One region of the Streptococcus wuxiensis genome, then DNA from elsewhere that is predicted to be linked to it. Evidence: predicted binding sites of a transcription regulator. Region 1 holds the regulator's gene; each other region holds the start of a gene.
The links. The regulator NrdR, encoded in region 1, represses ribonucleotide reductase genes. The targets are predictions, from matches to a motif close to ACACNATATATNGTGT.

Region 1 (6,936 bases):
GACGACCAAGGCTGATTGACGTTTCATAGTACTCCTTCCAAAATGGGAAATGTTCAGAGCACGCAAAAAGCTCCCCAGAGGGAGCTAAAAAATACCAAGTAGAGGTTTTTTTTAGCGATGGCATGTCCCAAACATCGTAATATTCTAGTTACAGTCTAGCATATTTTTTGAAAAATGGCAAAGGGCAAGAAAAAAGAGACCAAATGAATGCACTTGGTCTCTCCTTTGATTAGCTTAATTCAGCAACGATGGCTTTGATTTGTTCTGCGGTGTGAACACCAGCCACTTGTTTAACAACTTGTCCATCTTTCTTGAAGAGAAGAGTAGGGATAGACATGATACCAAATGCACGAGCTGTGTTTGGATTTTCATCAACGTCCATTTTAACGATCTTCAAGACATCTTCTGAAAGTTCTTCAGACAATTTGTCCAAGATTGGACCTTGCATACGACATGGACCACACCAAGTAGCCCAGAAGTCTACCAAGACCAATCCGTCTTTAGTTTCTTGTTCGAATGTTGCATCTGTAATTGCTTTTGCCATAGTATTTCTCCTTTTTAATTATATTGGCTTAAATCTTGTTTCATGAGATAGAAGAAAACATCTCCATAAGTCCCATGGTAGTCCAGAACATGACCATTGTAGGTTACTTTTTGGACAGGGTAATAGTCGGCGACACCAATCAGGCAGGCATGTTGAGAACGTTCAAATTCTTCGTATGAATCGAAGGTCATTGTTCTCTCTTGCTTGCTGGCATCTAAATAAGTGATTTCAATCATAGGATTCTCCTTTGCTAAATCATGTCTTCATTTTACTCCTTGGAAAAAGGAATGTCAAGAAAATTGCTTGCGCACGCAAGTTTTTTGTAAAAAATTAAAATTACCAGTCTGTATTTGTAGACAGGCTTTCTTCTACAGCTTTTTGTAGATAGGCAAGAGTTGTCTGACCCTCCTTAGTGAGGCAGATAAAACTAGCTCGCTTATCCTGGTCACAACATCTCCGACTAAGTAAACCGCAGTTTTTGGCTTCTAGGCGTGCCACCATTCGTGATACAGCACTTGGACTCAGATGGAGTTTGTCCGGCAGGTCAATCTGTCTCAAAGATTTTTCTTGAGCCTGATTTAAAAAGTGCAAGAGATAGAATTCTTTGAGCGTTAGGCTTTGGTCACTCTGCTCAGCGATCGTTTGCTCTAAAAGAGCTTCTAGCTCTACTTGTCGGCGGTTGAAGTCAAACCATTTTTCTAAGTAAGTCATATCAATCTCCTTTCTATATGGTAGTTATAAACAGATTTGCCTATCTGAGATGCTTGCGCACGCAATTAGTATACAACTTTTTGGAATAGATAGCAAGAAGGATGTTTCTTGTGTATTTCCTTGAAATTTTCTGAAAAAAGAGTAAACTGGTATGCAGAAAGTCTATTTGTGGAGTAAACGATGAAATTATATGTCCAGTTAATGATTCTCTTTGTCATTTCACTGATTGGTGAGGGAATCTCTAGCTTTTTCCATTTGCCTATTCCTGGAAGCATTATCGGTTTGATTATTTTATTTTTAGCCCTACAGTTCAAGTGGTTGCGGGTACGTCATGTCAACATGGTTGGGAATTTTCTCCTAGCTAATATGACCATTCTCTTTCTACCTCCTGCAGTTGGGATTATGGAGAAATTTGATGTGATTGCTCCTTATTTATTACCAATTATCTTGATTGTCTTTTTTGCGGCAGTCATCAATATCATTTTGATTGCGTTGGTCGTTCAGTTTATCAAAAAGCGTTATGAAGGTGATTACGAAGAAAGAGGTGCCAAATGAGCGAATTTGTATCCAATCCACTTTTTGGGATAGCTCTGTCTATCCTAGCCTATCTCGGAGGCATGATTATCTTTAGACACTACCCTCATCCTCTGACAACTCCTTTGCTACTAGCGACCTTGTTTATCATAGCGTTTCTGAAATTGACTGGTATTTCTTACGCTGCCTATTATCAAGGTGGGGTTTATCTGAATAACCTGATTGTACCCTCAACAGTAGCACTCGGTATTCCACTCTATAAGAGTTTTCACCTCATGAAGCACCATGTTAGAAGTATTCTGCTCAGTAGTTTCCTTGCTGTTGTTGTAAATACAGTTTTTACAGCTTTAGTTGCAAAAATTTTCGGTATGGATTTTTTCTTGGCGATTTCGCTTTTCCCAAAGTCTGTAACGACGGCCATGGCAGTTGGAATTACGGATAAGCTACAAGGGATAGCGACGATCACCTTGGTAGTTGTGGTAGCAACTGGCATTTTGACCAGCGTTATAGGACCAACGCTTCTAAAATGGCTAAAAATTGACGATCCAGTAGCTGTTGGTCTTGCTCTTGGAGGAACTGGTCACGCAGTTGGGACTGGAACAGCTTTTCGCTATGGAGCTGTTGCGGGGGCTATGGGTGGCCTGGCTATCGGTGTCACCGGTATTCTCTATGTATTTGTAAGTCCCATCGTAGCAGGTTTGATATTAAGTTAAAAAATAAGAATGTTATATTTCTTTGTGTAAAAAGAAGCCTCTAGCTTTATTTGCTAGGGGCTTCATTCATTATTGTAAGTTTACTTTGTTCTTTAATATATAGTAGGTTCCGAGATAAAAGATAGCTATGAAAATGAGTTCTTCAACAATGCTTACGCTTGCTCCCATATAGAAATTATCATTAAATCCTACAAGTGAATTGACATAGAAGTTAGCACTGGTATTGAAGAAGACTTCTATAACTCCAATGACGATTCGGATACCAATGTAGGCTGCAACAGCGAGTGCAGTACGATATTCATTGAAAAGTTGTCCGATGGATATGGCCAAGTAAATGCAGAGGATCCCTGAAATTGTACTAAGCAGGAAGGATAAGACAGTAAGACCAAAGCCTGTAAAATGTTCTCCAACAAATGATAGAAGAGTAGAAAGTTGAACTTCATAATAATTTGTTGACAGTAGGATAATATAGATACATAGGAGTAAGACAGCAGTGCTAAACATCGACCAGATAAAAGCACCGATTAGTTTGGCTGTGATGATATGGTGTTCAGAAACTGGCAAGGTTAAAGTCAGATAGCCTTGTCGGTCATAGACACTTCCTTTGAATCGTTTAATAATCAAGAAGATAGTTGAAATCACAAGTGTAACCATCAAACTACCAAAGACAGTAGATAGAAAAACAAGTAGAACAGATAGATTTTTTTCAGGTAGTTTGATTAAGGATTGTGTCTGTACCCCGATAAGGGCAGAAAGGATGATCACAGCACCATAGAGGGCTAAATACCACTTGTTAACATTTTTAAATTCATAACGAACTAAATTCCAAAACATAATAATCTCCTTTATCTAGGCTTTGAATTCATGACGGAAGAGCTGGTCGATTGACTCACCTGACTCATAACGAATATCATCCACATTTCCTTGACGGACGACTTTTCCGTCCTTGAGGAAAATAATCTCATCCAAGATTGGTTCGATGTCGGAAATCAAGTGAGTTGAAATCAAGACAGTCGAAGTTGGAGAGTAATTGTTGATGATGGTGTTCAAGATGTAGTCACGAGCTGCGGGATCGACACCACCGATAGGTTCGTCAAGGACATACAAACGAGCATCACGACTCATGACAAGGATCAACTGAACTTTTTCTTTGTTCCCTTTTGAGAGTTTCTTGAAACGGCTATTCTCGTCGATACCAAGGTCACGAAGAAGACCTTGAGCACGTTCCAGATTAAAATCTTTATAGAAGGTCTTGAAAAAGGTAAGAGCTTCCTTGACTTTCATTTGCTCGTTTAGATAGGTTGTATCAGGCAGATAAGAAACAATGGCCTTAGTTGCTGGGCTTGGTTCCATGCCATTGATGAGGATACGCCCTTGCTCTGGTTGGAGTAAACCGTTGATTAGTTTAATCAGGGTTGTTTTTCCGGAACCGTTTGGGCCAAGGAGTCCCACAATCTTCCCTGCTGGAATTTCAAGGGAAACATTTTGAAGAGCAGGGCTTGCTCCATAGAATTTTGAAACATTTTCAAACGTTAACAAGGTCATAGTCTAAACTCCTTCAATATAATCTCTCAAAACAGTTGGTAGTTCTTCTTTTTCATAGCCAAATTCTACCATGCCTGTTACAAACTGCTGCAGTTGTTCTTCAGATAGTTGTTTCCGGGATTGGAGAATTAAGTCCAAGTCCTCTGTGACAAAACGTCCAGCAGTCCGCTTGGTGTATACGAAGCCTTCTCTTTCTAGGTCTGATAGGGCACGTTGGATGGTATTAGGATTGACCCCAGCCTCACTAGCCAGTTCTCTGACAGTTGGAAGTTGTTGGTTGGGTTCTAGTTTATGAGAAACGATTTGCAGTTTGATCTTATCCATGATCTGCAAATAAATGGGTTTGTTGTTATCAAATGTCCAGGACATCACGGTCTCCTTTCTACAATTTCTTTTTGTATCACTTAAATAATACAACTAAACAAGAAACTTGTCAAGCCAAAAGGAGAATTATTTTGGGAATTGCTTAAAAAATGTTATAATGAAAAGAAAACGACAAGGAGGGGAAGGCATGCGTTGTCCAAAATGTGGCGCTACTAAATCAAGTGTTATCGATAGCCGTCAGGCTGAAGAAGGAAATACGATTAGAAGAAGACGTGAGTGTGAAGAATGTCAGCATCGTTTTACGACCTATGAACGTGTAGAAGAGAGAACGCTAGTTGTGGTCAAGAAGGATGGCACACGGGAGCAGTTCTCCAGAGATAAAATCTTTAACGGGATTATTCGTTCGGCTCAAAAACGTCCGGTGTCTAGTGATGAGATTGGCATGGTGGTCAATCGTATCGAACAAAAACTCCTCAGTCGCAATGATAATGAAATTCAAAGTGAAGATATTGGTTCTCTGGTCATGGAAGAATTGGCTGAACTGGATGAAATCACTTACGTTCGTTTCGCCAGCGTCTATCGTAGCTTTAAAGACGTGAGTGAGCTAGAAAATCTTCTCAAACAAATTACGCAATCTTCAAAGAAGAAAAAGGAAAAATAAATGAAGCCTAATGATCGTTTTTCTTTTCTAAAGAATAATCGGGTGTCGCAAGATCCCACAACTTTGGTGCAGTGTTACCTCCCGATTATCGGTCAGGATGCGCTGAGTCTTTACCTTTATACTTTAGCTTTTTGGGATGATGGACAAAAAGAACACCTGTTTGCAGCTATCCTCAATCATCTCAATTTTGGGATGGACAGGCTGTTAAAGGCTTTTAAAATCTTATCAGCCTTCAATTTGCTTACCCTCTATCAAAAGGGTGACAGCTATGAACTTGCTATTCATCCAACGCTTTCTAGCTCAGATTTCTTGCGTCATACGGTTTATCGTACCTTATTGGAGAAAAAAATCGGTGAGCCAGCAGTTTCTGATTTGCGCCAAGAGCAGGCAGGCGGAGAGCCTTTGACTGTTCCTTTGAGTCAGGCCTTTCCAGAGATAGAAGAATTGGCTAGTCATGATGAGACATCAGTAAAAGCTGATTTTAAAAATGATTTTGATTTGGAGCATTTTCGTCAGCTCATGGCGAGAGATAATCTCCGTTTCCAAGATGAACAGTCAGATGTTTTAGAGTTATTTAAAATCGCTGATGAGAAAAAATGGACCTGGTTTGAGACCTATCAGCTAGCAAAAGGAACAGCAGTTTCTCAAGTCATTTCTATCAAGCGTATGCGTGAAAAATTAGCGCAAGAGTCTGTTTCATCGGATTTTAGTCCTAAGGAAGCGACCATTATCCGAGAAGCTAAAAGTAAAACGGCCCTGCAATTTTTAGCGGGTATCAAACAAACCCGAAATGCTGGAATTATCCAAGCCGAACGCGATTTGCTAAAACAGATGGCGGATTTGGGACTGCTTGATGAAGTCATCAATGTCGTTATACTCTTGACCTTCAATAAGGTTGATTCGGCCAATCTCAATGAAAAATATGCCATGAAAGTGGCTAATGATTACTCTTATAACAAGATTCGTTCTGCTGAAGAAGCTGTGCTTAGAATCAGAGAGAAGAATCAAAAGGGGCAAGAACAAAAATCAGCGAAGCCAAGCCAAGCCAAAAGCAATGTCCCAAAATGGAGTAATCCAGAATATAAAAATGAAACCAGCAAAGAAACTCGCTTGGAGTTAGAACGTAAGAAAAAAGAAATGTTAGACCGATTAGGAAAAGGAGGAGACTAGATGGAAAGTGTAGGAGATGTGCTTAAAGATCATCCCAGCCGTTTTCAATACCAGGACCTGGTCCAGCAGATTGTAAAAGATCCGGATGTTGCGGCTTTTATCCAGAAGGAATCTCTCAGTCAAGAGGAATTGAATCGTAGTATCTCTAAGTTTAACCAATACATCACCGAGCGAGATAAGTTCCTTCGTGGAGATACCGACTATATCGCGCGTGGCTATAAGCCAATTCTAGTTATGAATCATGGTTACGCAGATGTATCCTATGAGGAAACTCCGGAACTGATTGCGGCTGAGAAAGAAGCAGCTATCAAGAACCGTCTCAAACTGATTAATCTTCCAGCCAGTCTTAAAAAAGCTAGTTTGGCTCAAGTTGATTTGGATGATTTGGGACGTTTGCCAGTTTTTGAAAAGCTCTTTACCTTTGTTGAGCAATATCCAGAAGTCCGTAAAGGTCTCTATCTCTATGGAGACTTTGGAGTTGGAAAGAGCTTTATGGTGGCTGCCCTAGCCCATGATTTGTCAGAAAAACGTGGGGTTTCATCAACTCTTCTTCACTATCCTAGCTTTGTCATTGATGTCAAAAATGCTATCGGTGATGGGAATGTTAAGAATTTGGTGGATGAAATCAAGCAAGCTGAAGTCTTGATTTTGGATGATATTGGTGCAGAGCAATCAACGCCTTGGGTGCGTGATGAAGTCTTGCAAGTCATTCTCCAATATCGTATGCAGGAAGA
Region 2 (6,936 bases), on a different contig from region 1:
TTTGACACGCGCAGCAATTTCCTTATGACGCCCATTAACCATCGGACGAGCTTGTGGATTCCCAAGATAACCACAGGTTCGTTTAACCACGTCTACTGTTTTAGGATCGTTATTTCCACAGTTAGGACAAGCAAATCCTCTCTCTGTCGGTTCAAAATCTCCTTCAAAATCACACTTGTAGCAACGGTCAATCGGAGTATTGGTTCCGAGATAACCTACGCGGTCATAAGCATAATCCCAAACAGCTTCCAAAGCCTTTGGATTTTGTTGGAGAACTGGGTACTCGCAGTAGTGGATAAAGCCACCAGATGCACCCGCTTCTGGGTAGACTTTCTCAAAGTCCAATTTTTCAAAAGGTGTTGGATTTTTGCGGACATCATAATGGAAGGAATTTGTGTAGTATTCTTTATCAGTAATGTCTGGAATAGAGCCGAATTTCTCCGTATCCAAGCGACAGAAACGGTCTGTCAAACTTTCAGACGGCGTTGAATAGATAGAGAAATGGTAACCATATTGGTCAGACCATTCTTCTACTCGACGTTTCATATCGCGAATAATATCAAGGGTGAACTCTTTGGCTTCTGGATTATTTTCCCAATGATTACCAAAGAAGACTGTCGCTACCTCGTACAAGCCAATATAGCCCAGAGAAATAGTTGCACGACGATTCTTAAAGAGTTGATCAACACTTTCTTCTTTTCCAAGACGACGTCCGAAGGCTCCATATTGATAAAGAATTGGAGCATTAGCTGGAGTGGCTTCCTTGGTTCTTTCCACACGGTAAACCAAGGCATCTTCCGCGATGTTCATGCGCTCGTTGAAGATTTCCCAGAACTTGTTCATGTCTCCTTCAGACTCAAGAGCGATACGAGGAAGATTGACTGTCACAACTCCTAGGTTCATACGGCCCGAATTGACTTCTACTCCATTTTCATCCTTCCATCCTTGAAGGAATGAACGGCATCCCATCGGAACTTTGAAAGAACCAGTCAACTCGACGATCTTATCATAAGACAAGACATCCGGGTACATGCGCTTAGTTGCACACTCAAGAGCCAACTGCTTGATGTCGTAGTTAGGTGAGCCTTCCTCTAAGTTAAGACCTCTTTTAAGAGTAAAGATGAGTTTAGGGAAGATGGCTGTACGGCGTTCTGAACCAAGCCCCTTGATACGAATGTTCAGGATTGCCTTTTGAATTTCACGTTCAAAACGACTGGTTCCTAGACCGAAACCAAGAGAGGTAAATGGCGTTTGCCCATTTGATGTAAAGAGGGTATTAATCTCGTACTCTAGAGATTGCATGGCATCGTAGATGTCTTTTTGGGTTTTCTTCCAGGCATATTCTTGGCGCTTGTCAGGCAAAACCCATTCCTCTGCATCCTTGAGATGCTTTTGATAATTCTTCTCTGCATATGGAGCCAAGACCTCATCGATACGGTCTGCTGAACAGCCTCCATACTGACTTGATGCAACGTTGGCGATGATTTGTGAAATCTGTGCTGTCGCAGTTTGGATAGACTTGGGACTCTCTACCTCAGCATTTCCAATCTTAAAACCATTTTCCAGCATGCCCTTGAAATCAATCAAACAGCAGTTGGTCATAGGGGTATAGGGACTGTAGTCCAAATCATGATAGTGGATATCCCCTTTTTGATGGGCATTAGCCACATGTTTAGGAAGCATTTGAAGTCCGATGGATTTCCCAACAATCCCTGCCGTCAAATCACGCTGGGTATTAAAAACATCACTATCCTTATTGGCATTCTCATTGACAACCGCCTGATCTTTATTGAGAAGTTTATGAATACTAAAGTTGATGTCTGTCGCTTTTGAGCGCTCAAAATCCCTTTGAGTCCGATAGGTGATATATTCCTCGGCCAAGGCGTATTCTTTAGCTTCCAACAATTCGTGTTCTACGATATTTTGGATTTCATAGATTTTTACACCTTGTGGGAAACGGCTATGAATTTCTTCAACGATACGTTCAACTAGGGTACTAAGTCGCTTTTCGACTAAAGGGGTTACATCCATAACTTTTTCAGCAGCCTTATGAAGCGCTTTGTCAATCTTGTCTACATCAAAAATTACACGTCTGCCGTCACGCTTTTCGACGAATAAAGTCGGATCAGGGACAGCCTTCTCTTCCAGTACAATCATATCCATACCCTTTTCTTAAATATAATATTGATTCTAAAAAGTATTATATCACTAAAAAAATAAAAATCAATATCTTGTGTCAAAAAATAAAAATTTTTTAAAATTACACAAGATATTGATAATTTTTATTTTAATTTGTAGAGTTTAAAGTCTTTGAATTCACTTTGAACCGCTTGATAATTTTCAGCTAAAAGCTGCTCAACTTCTGCCCATAGGGTTGTTTTTGTATTTACTACAATCATCTTTGGTTGATTATCTCGTAGATCATTTACAAGCTTGGTACGATTTTCAGCAAGTCCTGTATGCAATCTCGGTGATAACAACTGACTAGCAGCCAAGCGTTCACTTGCCTTATAACTACTTGTCTGATCATCCCAAACATAGATACGATCTGTAGCCTGCGTTTCCCCTTTAACCTTAGCTTCAATACTAGTTCGTTCTTGATATTGTGCAGTATGGAGCAAATATCGTGATACTAGAGGAGCTAAAAATAGGTAAGCAAGAGCTAAAATTGGTAGATAGGCATTTCCTTTTACAAAAGCTCCCCATACCGAAGTTTCTTCTCTAGATCGTCTACGGCGATTCGCTCCTTCTGGCTTCTCTGTAGGAATTCGTGTCAGCAAAAGAAGCGATAAGAAAGGAAGGAACTCAATCATACGACTACCATGGATAAGATCTGTAGAAAAAATCTCTAAAACCAATACCAAAATGACAGCTATTGAAGCAGAGATTGATAAGACTGACTGTTTCAATGGTTTAGATTGGAAGAGACCTGTAAATGCTAGCGTCAATACTCCAAGAGCAATTGCTAACAATCCATAAAAGAGGATATTGTCGAGTAATCCCGAGTTAGACGTAAAGTTTAAACTATCTAATGGATAAAGGATTTGACTAATGGCATTTCCGAAACTGCCTTTATAAGCTGTGTAGTATCCAATTGGATAAAAGAAGATTGAAAAACCAAGGCCCGCTGCAAAAAATTGATAGAGACCATGATTCAACTTATTGCGACCAACATTAAAAGCTGTTAGAGCAAAAAACAAGACAAATCCATACAAAGCTGTGACCAAGGGCGCAAAGAAAAATGCTAGAGCCAAACTAACTCCAATACGGATAAATCCTTTGTCATGACTTGGTTCTGCCAAATAAGATGTTACTAAACTTAAGGCATAGAACAAGAATGGGAGGGCTAGAATAGTTGCATAGCCTCCACCAAAACTAAGAGCACTAGCTAGGACATAAAAGACCGTCAACACTTGTTGCGATTGCTTGTTTTGTTCCGTCAGATTGTAAGCCGAGCGGAAAAGAAAGAATCCCGCGCCTACTAAGGCCAACCAATTAAAAACAGCAAACAAAATACTGCCCTTGGTTAAATACTGTAAAAAGTAATAGAGGAGACCACTAGTTCCAAAATAATCTGTGTAGATATCTCCGCTCTGATGCATAGCCCATCCAATATAAAAATCCTGAGACTGCTCCGGACTTATTAACCCTAAGAAGAAGGGTAAAATTACGGACACAAGGACCACTAGAGTACTCAAAATGAGGATATTCAAAAATGGTAAGCGGGCAGGCTGACGAGTTTCAACCTCGAGTTGCTCCTCATTTTCTACTGGAGCATCCTGACTTCCCATCCAAGTTGGAGTTGGTTCGTCTTCTAATCTGCCATATACGTTCATTCGCTCTCTCCTATATTTTAATTTGTTCTAGTATATCAAAAAGTCTAGTTCTTGTCAGCCTTTGGCGGACGTTCACTCAACTTTTCAGACAAGGTAACAAAGCGTTCAATCTCATAAAAACGATGATATGAAACTCTTTTATAGCGGTCTAAAAAATTTTTTTCTTCTACTGTCAGCATAGTCATTTCTCCTTTTCTCTTAATTCGAAAAATGAAGAAAAAACTAAAAAAACTGAATTCTCAATAGAGAATTCAGCTTTTTATTTTTAGTCAGCTTTCTTTTCTAAGTTTTTAGAAATGCTTCGATTTTTACCTTCTAAATACACCATCAGAATGGAAATATCTGCTGGATTTACACCTGAAATACGGCTAGCTTGGCCGATGGTTTCTGGATTGATGAGCTTAAACTTCTGGCGAGCTTCTGTCGCGATAGAGTCAATATCATCCCAGTCGATGTTGGCTGGAATCCGTTTTTCTTCCATGCGTTTCATCTTGGCAACCTGATCCATAGCTTTTGAGATATAGCCTTCGTACTTGATTTCTGTTTCAATCAATTCGATAATCTTGTCATCTAACTCTTCAGCAGCAGGTCCAATGAAGGCCACCACATCTTGGTAAGAGACTTCTGGGCGACGAAGGAATTCCTTGGCTGTCACCGCATCTGTCAATGGCTTGAAGCCCATCTCCTCAACCTTAGCATTTGTTTCCTTGACTGGCTTGAGTTTGATACTGTCTAAACGCTTCATTTCATTTTCAAATTGATTTTTCTTGATTTCAAAACGAGCCCAACGTTCATCGTCAACAAGCCCAATCTCGCGCCCCATCTCAGTCAAACGCATATCGGCATTGTCATGACGGAGGATGAGTCGGTATTCAGCACGACTGGTCAAGAGACGGTAAGGTTCAATGGTTCCCTTGGTCACCAAGTCATCAATCATAACCCCGATATAGCCGTCACTGCGCTTCAAAATTAACTCAGGCTTGCCTTGGATTTTCAGCGCTGCGTTGATACCCGCGATAATCCCTTGACCAGCAGCTTCTTCATATCCAGACGTTCCATTTGTCTGGCCAGCAGTGAAAAGTCCTGAGATTTTCTTGGTTTCCAGAGTTGCACGCAACTGATGAGGCAAAACCATGTCATACTCAATAGCATAACCAGTTCGCATCATCTCTGCATTTTCCAAACCTTTGATGGAATGAACCAGATCACGCTGGACATCCTCAGGAAGGCTAGTTGAAAGTCCCTGGACATAAACTTCTTCTGTGTTTCGTCCTTCTGGCTCAAGGAAGAGTTGGTGTCGTTCCTTGTCCGCAAAGCGCACAATCTTGTCCTCAATTGACGGACAGTAACGAGGCCCTACTCCCTTAACTACACCTGTAAACATAGGCGCACGGTGGAGGTTATTTTGGATAATCTCATGGCTGGTACCATTGGTATAGGTCAACCAGCACGGCACTTGATCTTTGACATAATCTTCATCACGTGAAGTGTAAGAGAAGTGATTTGGTGTTTCATCTCCTGGCTGAATCTCTGTCACATCATAGTTGATAGAGGAAGCCTTGACACGTGGAGGCGTTCCTGTTTTGAAACGACCGATTTCAAGTCCAAGTTCCTTGAGATTATCAGCTAGGTTAATAGAAGCCAGACTGTGGTTTGGACCTGATGAATACTTGAGATCTCCGATAATGATTTCCCCACGGAGGGCTGTCCCTGTGGTCACGATAACAGCCTTGGCAGCATACTCTTGATGGGTCGCTGTACGAACACCGACAACCTTGCCATCTTCCACTAAAATCTCATCAATCATGGTTTGACGAAGGGTTAGATTTTCTTGATTTTCAACCGTCTTGCGCATTTCCTTAGAGTAAAGCTCCTTATCAGCCTGCGCACGAAGGGCACGGACAGCTGGTCCCTTCCCAGTGTTGAGCATCTTCATCTGGATGTAACTCTTGTCAATGGTCTTAGCCATTTCGCCACCAAGGGCATCCACTTCACGCACGACAATCCCCTTGGCAGAACCACCAATAGACGGATTACATGGCATGAAAGCCAACATTTCAATGTTGATGGTCGCAAGCAAGACCTTACAACCCATACGGCTGGCTGCTAGTGAAGCTTCGACCCCCGCATGTCCCGCACCGATTACAATAATATCGTATTCTTCCGTAAAATTATAAGTCATTTCTTAACCTTTCAAAAATTTCTCGTAAATAAGGAACTAACTTCTCCTCCTCTAGAGCTTGAGCCATAGTAACCCATTTAAAGTGTGTATGCTCTTCAGGATCTAATCTGATAATTGGCTTCTCCCCAACCCACTCTGCTTTATAAACTAAGCGAGTAAAGACGGTATCCTTAGAGGTATCCAGTTGACTATCTTCGTGAAGAAGCTTGAGCGAACCTCTATCTAGCCTAACTCCCGCTTCTTCAACACATTCTCTAAGAGCTCCATCTCGCGGAAGTTCACCCTTTTCAACCCCGCCACCAGGAATATCCCAGTAAGTTGGATAAACGTTGGGTTGTCCTCTTTTAATTTCCGAACGCTGAATGAGCAAAAAAGCACCACCACTATGAACAAGCACATGGGCAATAAGCTTAACCATCATTTTCTCTCCTATTCTTCAAGATGAATGTGTCTTAGTCGCCCGTCCCAAACTGGCAAAGCTGTTTTTAAAAAGGCTGGAACTAGTTGGAAATTTTGGAGTTTATCCAAATCAATCCACTCACAAGGCTGCGTTTTTTCATCTTCCTGCATGGTCAACGGTGCATCCTCAAGTAGATCAACCAGATAATGAAACTCGATGTTGTGATAGGAAACACCGTCCTGTTCAAAACGATTTTCAACCACAAAAGCTAGCTGCCCAGCTTGAGCTCTGACACCCAGTTCTTCCCTCACTTCACGGACTACCGCATCTTCCGTGCTTTCATTGACTTGAATCGCACCGCCAATAGTGTAATACTTGCCCTTATCTTTGGTGACTAGGAGCTTGCCATTTTGAAGAATCAAAGCTGTCGCTCTTACACCAAAAACCGTATTTCCCACTTTTGTCCGAAAGTCTTGTTGAGTCATTTTGTCCTTTCCTTTAAACGACACAAAAACAGT
Region 3 (6,936 bases), on a different contig from region 1:
AGACCAACAGCTTCAGCACCATTTTCGTTCACACCTTCAACATCTTTAGGTGTACCGATATTAGCTGCCAACTCAAAGTGTTTACCATCTGCAGTAACAGTTTTAGCATCTTTCAAAAGAGCCCATTCAGCTTTTTGTTTAGCGTAAGCTTCACCAGCTGCTTTGAATTCTGCAATTTGTTCTTCAGTTGGGTTGATAACGACTTCACCTGAAATACCTGAAACAGCCAAAACGTCACCATCTTTTACAAGTTCAGTGATGTTGTTTGTACCCAATACAGCTGCAATTTCAAGTGTACGAGCCATGATAGCTGAGTGACTTGTTCGTCCACCAATGTTTGTTACAAAAGCTTTTACAAAGTTTTTGTCCAATTGAGCAGTATCAGATGGAGTCAAGTCATGTGCAATCACAATCACTTCTTCATTGATTGAAGCTGGGTTTGGCAGTTTCTTGCCAAGAAGATTTGCCAAAACACGTTTGGTAACGTCGCGAATATCTGCTGCACGTTCCTGCATGTATGGGTTGTCTTCCATGCCTTCAAAGATTGTGATAAACATGTCTGTAACTTCTTTCAGACCTGCTTCTGCATTTACTTTCTTAGCACGAATTGTTTCTTTAATCTGACCGATCAATTCAGGGTCAGCAAGAACCATCAAGTGAGCGTCAAATACTTGCGCCGCTTCTTCACCAAGCGTACCTACAGCCTTCTCGCGGATAAGAGAAAGCTCGTTTTGAGAAGCTTCAAGAGCAACATCCAAACGAGCCTCTTCTGCATTTGTATCTTCGACTGTAATAGTCTCGAATGATAAATCCGGTTGAACGAGTAGATATGCTTTAGCAACTGCAACACCATCAGATGCTGCGATTCCTTTAAGCATTTCTGTCATATCCTTATGCCAATCCTTCTTTTTCCATTGTTTCTGAGATAGCAGCGATAGCGTCATCAGCGTCTGCACCTTCAGCAGTGATTGTAACGTCAGCACCTTGACCAACACCAAGGCTCATAACACCCATGATAGATTTAAGGTTAACTGATTTACCTTTGTACTCAAGAGTAATATCTGAAGCAAATTTGCTAGCAGTTTGTACCAACAATGTTGCTGGACGTGCGTGAATACCTGTTTCTGCCACTACGTGGAAATCTTTAGAAGCCATAATTTGACTCTCCTTTAAATGTTTTCTTTTTGAGTTATATCTGATAACCCTTACAATTTGGTATTATATCACCTTCTAGGAATTTTTTCAAGTATTTTATGGGATTTCTTCTTTTTCCTTTCAGATAACTTGCTGAAAATCTTCTATTTTATCTATCAAAATACATCATATAGTTTTTTATAATTTTAACATTTAGAAAACGCTGTTATTTATGGATTTCATTTTTTCTAATCACTATATATTGTGTTTTGTTAAGTCTCATCGAAAAAAATTCTACAATATTTAGTTTTTCTTCGTTGACAAAGATTTTTTTTCTGATATACTTAAGAAGTAATTAAATTTTGAAAGAGGAGTTACAGAATGGTAACCGTTTATTCTAAAAACAATTGTGTTCAATGTAAAATGACCAAACGATTCTTAGATAGTAACAAGATCGCATATCGCGAAATCAATCTTGATGAACAACCTGAATTTATTGAACAAGTTAAAGAGCTAGGCTTCAGCGCTGCTCCTATCATTCAAACACCAACTGAAGTTTTCTCTGGTTTCCAACCAGCAAAACTTAAAGAACTTGCTTAAGTATCAGGATTAAAAGCTTCTATGTCAATCTTAGAAGCCTTTCTTTTGTAATGAATTAAAGGAAATTTTATGGGATTAAAACAACTTGAGGACGTAACTTACTTCCGTCTAAATAATGAAATCAACCGTCCTGTTAATGGACAAATCATGCTCCACAAAGATAAAGAAGCCTTGGACGCTTTCTTTAAAGAAAATGTTGTACCAAATTCTATGGTTTTTGATTCTATCACTGATAAAATCGATTACCTTATTAAACAAGATTATATCGAAACAGCGTTTATCAAGAAATATCGTCCAGAATTCTTAGAAGAGCTTTACCAATTTATTAAGGATCAAAACTTCCAATTCAAGTCTTTCATGGCAGCATACAAGTTTTACAATCAATATGCCTTGAAAACGAATGACGGAGAGTACTATCTTGAGAGCATGGAAGACCGTGTCTTCTTTAACGCTCTTTACTTTGCTGATGGTGACGAAGCTATCGCAATTGATATTGCCAATGAAATCATCCACCAGCGTTACCAGCCTGCTACACCTTCTTTCTTGAATGCGGGCCGTGCACGTCGTGGTGAATTGGTATCCTGTTTCTTGATTCAGGTAACAGATGATATGAACTCTATCGGACGTTCTATCAACTCAGCTCTTCAACTTTCACGTATCGGTGGTGGTGTCGGAATTTCCCTCAGCAACCTTCGTGAAGCTGGAGCACCTATCAAAGGGTATGAAGGTGCTGCTTCTGGTGTCGTACCAGTTATGAAGCTTTTCGAAGACAGCTTCTCTTACTCTAACCAACTAGGTCAGCGTCAAGGGGCTGGGGTTGTTTACCTTAACGTCTTCCACCCAGACATTATTGCTTTCCTTTCTACTAAGAAAGAAAATGCTGATGAAAAAGTTCGTGTCAAGACTCTTTCACTTGGTGTTGTGGTACCAGATAAATTCTACGAATTAGCACGTAAGAATGAGGAAATGTACCTCTTCAGTCCTTATTCTGTTGAAAAAGAGTATGGAGTACCTTTTAACTACATCGATATCACAGAAAAATACGATGAATTGGTGGCAAATCCAAATATTCGTAAGACAAAAATCAAAGCGCGTGATTTGGAAACAGAAATTTCTAAATTGCAACAAGAATCTGGCTATCCTTATGTAGTCAATATTGATACTGCTAACCGTGCAAATCCTGTCGATGGTAAGATTATCATGAGTAACTTGTGTTCAGAAATTCTTCAAGTCCAAGAACCAAGTCTTATCAACGATGCGCAAGAATTCCTTCAAATGGGTACTGACGTTTCATGTAACCTTGGTTCAACCAACGTTGTAAATATGATGACATCACCTGACTTTGGACGTTCTATTCGTGCAATGGTTCGTGCTTTGACCTTTGTAACAGATAGCTCTCACATCGTTGCTGTTCCAACTATTGACCACGGAAATAGCCAAGCTCATACATTTGGACTTGGTGCCATGGGGCTTCACAGCTATCTTGCTCAGCAATTAATCGAATATGGATCTCCTGAGTCTGTTGAATTTACAAGCATCTACTTTATGCTTTTGAATTACTGGACTTTGGTAGAATCAAACAATATTGCGCGTGAACGTGGCATTACCTTCCACAACTTTGAGAAATCAGACTATGCAAATGGTTCTTATTTCGATAAGTATACGTCTGGTCAATTTGTTCCAAAATCTGATCGTGTTAAAGAACTCTTTGAAGGTATCTTTATCCCGTCTGCAGCTGATTGGGCTGAACTTCGTGATAAAGTTAAAGCAGATGGACTTTACCACCAAAACCGTCTTGCTGTTGCGCCGAATGGTTCTATCAGCTACATCAATGACGTGTCTGCTTCTATCCACCCAATCACTCAACGTATTGAAGAACGTCAAGAGAAGAAAATTGGTAAGATTTACTATCCTGCTGCAGGATTATCAACTGAAACTATTCCTTACTACACTTCTGCCTATGACATGGATATGCGTAGAGTTATCGATGTCTATGCTGCTGCAACTGAGCACGTAGACCAAGGGCTTTCACTTACTCTCTTCATGCGTAGTGATATCCCAACAGGTCTTTACGAATGGAAGAAAGAGAACAAACAAACAACACGTGACCTATCTATCCTTCGTAACTACGCCTTTAACAAGGGCATTAAGTCTATCTACTACGTTCGTACCTACACAGATGACGGCGGTGAAGTTGGTGCTAACCAATGTGAAAGCTGTGTGATTTAAAATTTCACAAAAATCTTGTTTACAAAGATAAGGTAACATCAAAAAGTCGGAGTACCGACTTTTTGTGCGGTAACCCAATCACACAAGACTAGAATATTCATCACTATTTTAATAAAATCAAAAGAAAGAGATTTGTAATGGAAACTTACTACAAAGCCATTAACTGGAATGCCATCGAAGATGTCATCGATAAATCAACATGGGAAAAACTAACCGAACAATTTTGGTTGGATACACGTATTCCCTTATCTAATGATTTAGATGACTGGAGAAAGTTATCAAATCAAGAAAAAGACTTGGTAGGAAAAGTCTTTGGGGGTTTGACACTTTTGGATACCATGCAGTCTGAAACAGGGGTTCAAGCGTTACGTGCAGATATCCGTACACCTCATGAGGAAGCTGTGTTTAACAACATTCAATTCATGGAATCTGTCCACGCTAAATCTTATTCTTCTATTTTCTCAACTTTGAATACCAAGACTGAGATTGAAGAAATCTTTGAATGGACTGATACAAACCCATATCTTCAGAAAAAGGCACAAATCATCAATGAGATTTACCTTAACGGAACACCACTTGAAAAGAAAGTGGCTAGTGTATTCCTTGAAACCTTCCTCTTCTACTCTGGTTTCTTCACTCCACTCTACTATCTAGGAAATAACAAGTTGGCAAACGTTGCTGAAATCATCAAACTCATCATTCGGGACGAGTCAGTTCACGGAACATATATTGGTTATAAATTCCAACTTGGTTTCAACGAATTACCAGAAGAAGAGCAAGAAAAGTTAAAAGACTGGATGTACGACCTTCTTTACACACTTTATGAAAATGAGGAAGGTTATACAGAGAGTTTATATGATGGTGTTGGTTGGACCGAAGAAGTGAAAACATTCCTTCGCTACAACGCCAATAAAGCTCTTATGAACCTAGGACAAGATCCTCTCTTCCCTGACTCAGCCGACGATGTAAACCCAATTGTTATGAATGGAATTTCAACTGGTACATCCAACCACGACTTCTTCTCTCAAGTTGGTAATGGTTATCTACTTGGCGAAGTTGAAGCTATGCAGGATGATGATTATAACTACGGATTAGACTAATTAAAAAATATAAAAACATCTGAGTTAAAAACAAACACAGATGTTTTTTGTTTTTGTTTATTTTTGTTTTATTTAAGTTGCTTGGATGTTTAAAATGTGATAAAATGATATTGGATATGGGGGTGATTCAATGCTAAAACAAGAAAAACTAGATGTGATTTTAGAGATTGTCAATACAAGAGGAACCATCACAGTCAAAGAAATAATGAATCGTTTAGATATTTCTGATATGACTGCTCGACGTTATCTGCAAGAGTTAGCTGACAAGGACCTACTTGTTCGAGTGCATGGAGGCGCTGAAAAACTTCGCTCTGGTTCTCTATTAGCAAATGAACGCTCGAATATCGAAAAACAAGGTCTTCAGATTGCTGAAAAACAAGAAATCGCAAAGTTTGCTGGTCATTTAGTCGAAGAAAGAGAAACGATTTTTATCGGTCCGGGTACTACTCTTGAGTTCTTTGCGCGTGAACTTCCAATAGATAATATTCGTGTGGTAACAAATAGCCTTCCTGTTTTCATTATCTTGAATGAACGAAAGTTGACTGATTTAATTTTGATTGGTGGAAATTATCGAGAAATCACCGGTGCCTTTGTCGGAACCTTAACGCTCCAAGATATCGAAAGTCTTCAATACTCTAAAGCTTTTGTTAGTTGCAATGGTATAAAAGATCATGCTATCGCTACTTTTAGCGAAGATGAAGGCGAAGTCCAAAAGCTAGCATTAAATAATGCTAATAAAAAGATTCTTCTTGCTGACCACAGTAAATTTAATAAGTTTGATTTTTATACTTTCTATAACATCGCTGATATTGATACAATTATTTCAGATTCAAAACTTAGCCAAGAAACCCTAAAAACTTTGTCCAAACAAACAAAGATTATTAAATCGACTCCTTAAAAAGTCTCACCAATGGTGAGACTTTTTTATCGTTATATTTACTCAATAAGGCCTGTTTCAGCTACTTTCTTATACCAGTGAGCTGACTTCTTCGGATAGCGTTCTTGTGTATCGAAATCAACGTAGAAGAGTCCGTAACGTTTTTCATAACCATTAGACCATGAGAAGACGTCCATCAATGACCAGATGAAGTAACCTTTGACGTTTGCACCATCGGCAATCGCATCAGACAATACTTCCAAATGTTGTTTTACATAATCAATACGGCCATCATCGTAAACAGTGTTGTCCACAAATTCATCTTTGTATCCAAGTCCGTTTTCAGTAATGTAGATTTTCTTATAGTTTGGATAATCCGCCTTCACACGCATGATCTGATCATATAGCCCTTGAGGATAAATGATCCAGTCCCAGTCAGTACGAGGTACATAGTCAGGAGCTACACGACGTCCAACACCTTTAATTTGGTACTTAGAGCTTCCTTTTTCCCCTTTACCATTGTGGATGATTTCAGTTTCACCATCAAAGGCTTCCATCCAGTCACTCATGTAGTAGTTAATTCCAAGGAAGTCGTTCAAATCTTTAGCTGCTTCAAGCGCTGCAAAGTCTTCGTCACGAAGATCCAAGCTACCACCATTAACTGATAAGATGTGGTTTACACCTTCCATGGTTGCATCTGAATAGTGTCCAAGGTAAGTGGCATCCAAGATAAATTTGTTGTGGATGATATCTTCCAACTCAGCAGCACGTACGTCTGCAGGATTTTTAGGATCCAATGGGTACTTAGTTGGAAGGGCGTGAACAACCCCGATTTCACCTTTGTAGCCTTTGTCTTTGTACAATTTCACAGCACGTGCATGAGAAACCATCATATTATGGTGAGATTGGAAAACTTTGGCAAGGTCATATTGAATACCTGGTGGGAATTTACCAACCAAGTATTGACCATCACCGATTGGGCCAATTTCATTGAAG

Region 2: a site for NrdR is predicted at 2,222-2,237, ahead of nrdD (anaerobic ribonucleoside-triphosphate reductase). Genes of this name have one in related genera too.
Region 3: a site for NrdR is predicted at 1,387-1,402, ahead of nrdH (glutaredoxin-like protein NrdH). Genes of this name have one in related genera too.

What each region holds. Positions count from the first base shown of each region.
Region 1 covers NZ_JBFNFE010000002.1:89,154-96,089, reverse strand. Annotated here, with positions in the region: gene queC (7-cyano-7-deazaguanine synthase QueC) at 1-27, opposite strand, end outside; gene trxA (thioredoxin) at 230-544, opposite strand; gene AB2B47_RS03225 (DUF4649 family protein) at 559-780, opposite strand; gene AB2B47_RS03220 (MarR family winged helix-turn-helix transcriptional regulator) at 881-1,255, opposite strand; gene AB2B47_RS03215 (CidA/LrgA family protein) at 1,436-1,810, shown strand; gene AB2B47_RS03210 (LrgB family protein) at 1,807-2,502, shown strand; gene AB2B47_RS03205 (hypothetical protein) at 2,572-3,336, opposite strand; gene AB2B47_RS03200 (ABC transporter ATP-binding protein) at 3,352-4,047, opposite strand; gene AB2B47_RS03195 (GntR family transcriptional regulator) at 4,051-4,416, opposite strand; gene nrdR (transcriptional regulator NrdR) at 4,559-5,032, shown strand; gene AB2B47_RS03185 (replication initiation and membrane attachment family protein) at 5,033-6,202, shown strand; gene dnaI (primosomal protein DnaI) at 6,203-6,936, shown strand, end outside.
Region 2 covers NZ_JBFNFE010000005.1:91,214-98,149, reverse strand. Annotated here, with positions in the region: gene nrdD (anaerobic ribonucleoside-triphosphate reductase) at 1-2,157, opposite strand, end outside; gene AB2B47_RS06845 (hypothetical protein) at 2,283-3,836, opposite strand; gene AB2B47_RS06840 (hypothetical protein) at 3,881-4,015, opposite strand; gene mnmG (tRNA uridine-5-carboxymethylaminomethyl(34) synthesis enzyme MnmG) at 4,102-6,018, opposite strand; gene AB2B47_RS06830 (NUDIX hydrolase) at 6,008-6,439, opposite strand; gene AB2B47_RS06825 (NUDIX hydrolase) at 6,448-6,903, opposite strand.
Region 3 covers NZ_JBFNFE010000001.1:300,757-307,692, reverse strand. Annotated here, with positions in the region: gene ptsP (phosphoenolpyruvate--protein phosphotransferase) at 1-887, opposite strand, end outside; gene AB2B47_RS01475 (phosphocarrier protein HPr) at 892-1,155, opposite strand; gene nrdH (glutaredoxin-like protein NrdH) at 1,516-1,734, shown strand; gene nrdE (class 1b ribonucleoside-diphosphate reductase subunit alpha) at 1,804-3,963, shown strand; gene nrdF (class 1b ribonucleoside-diphosphate reductase subunit beta) at 4,101-5,063, shown strand; gene AB2B47_RS01455 (DeoR/GlpR family DNA-binding transcription regulator) at 5,194-5,961, shown strand; gene lacG (6-phospho-beta-galactosidase) at 6,000-6,936, opposite strand, start outside.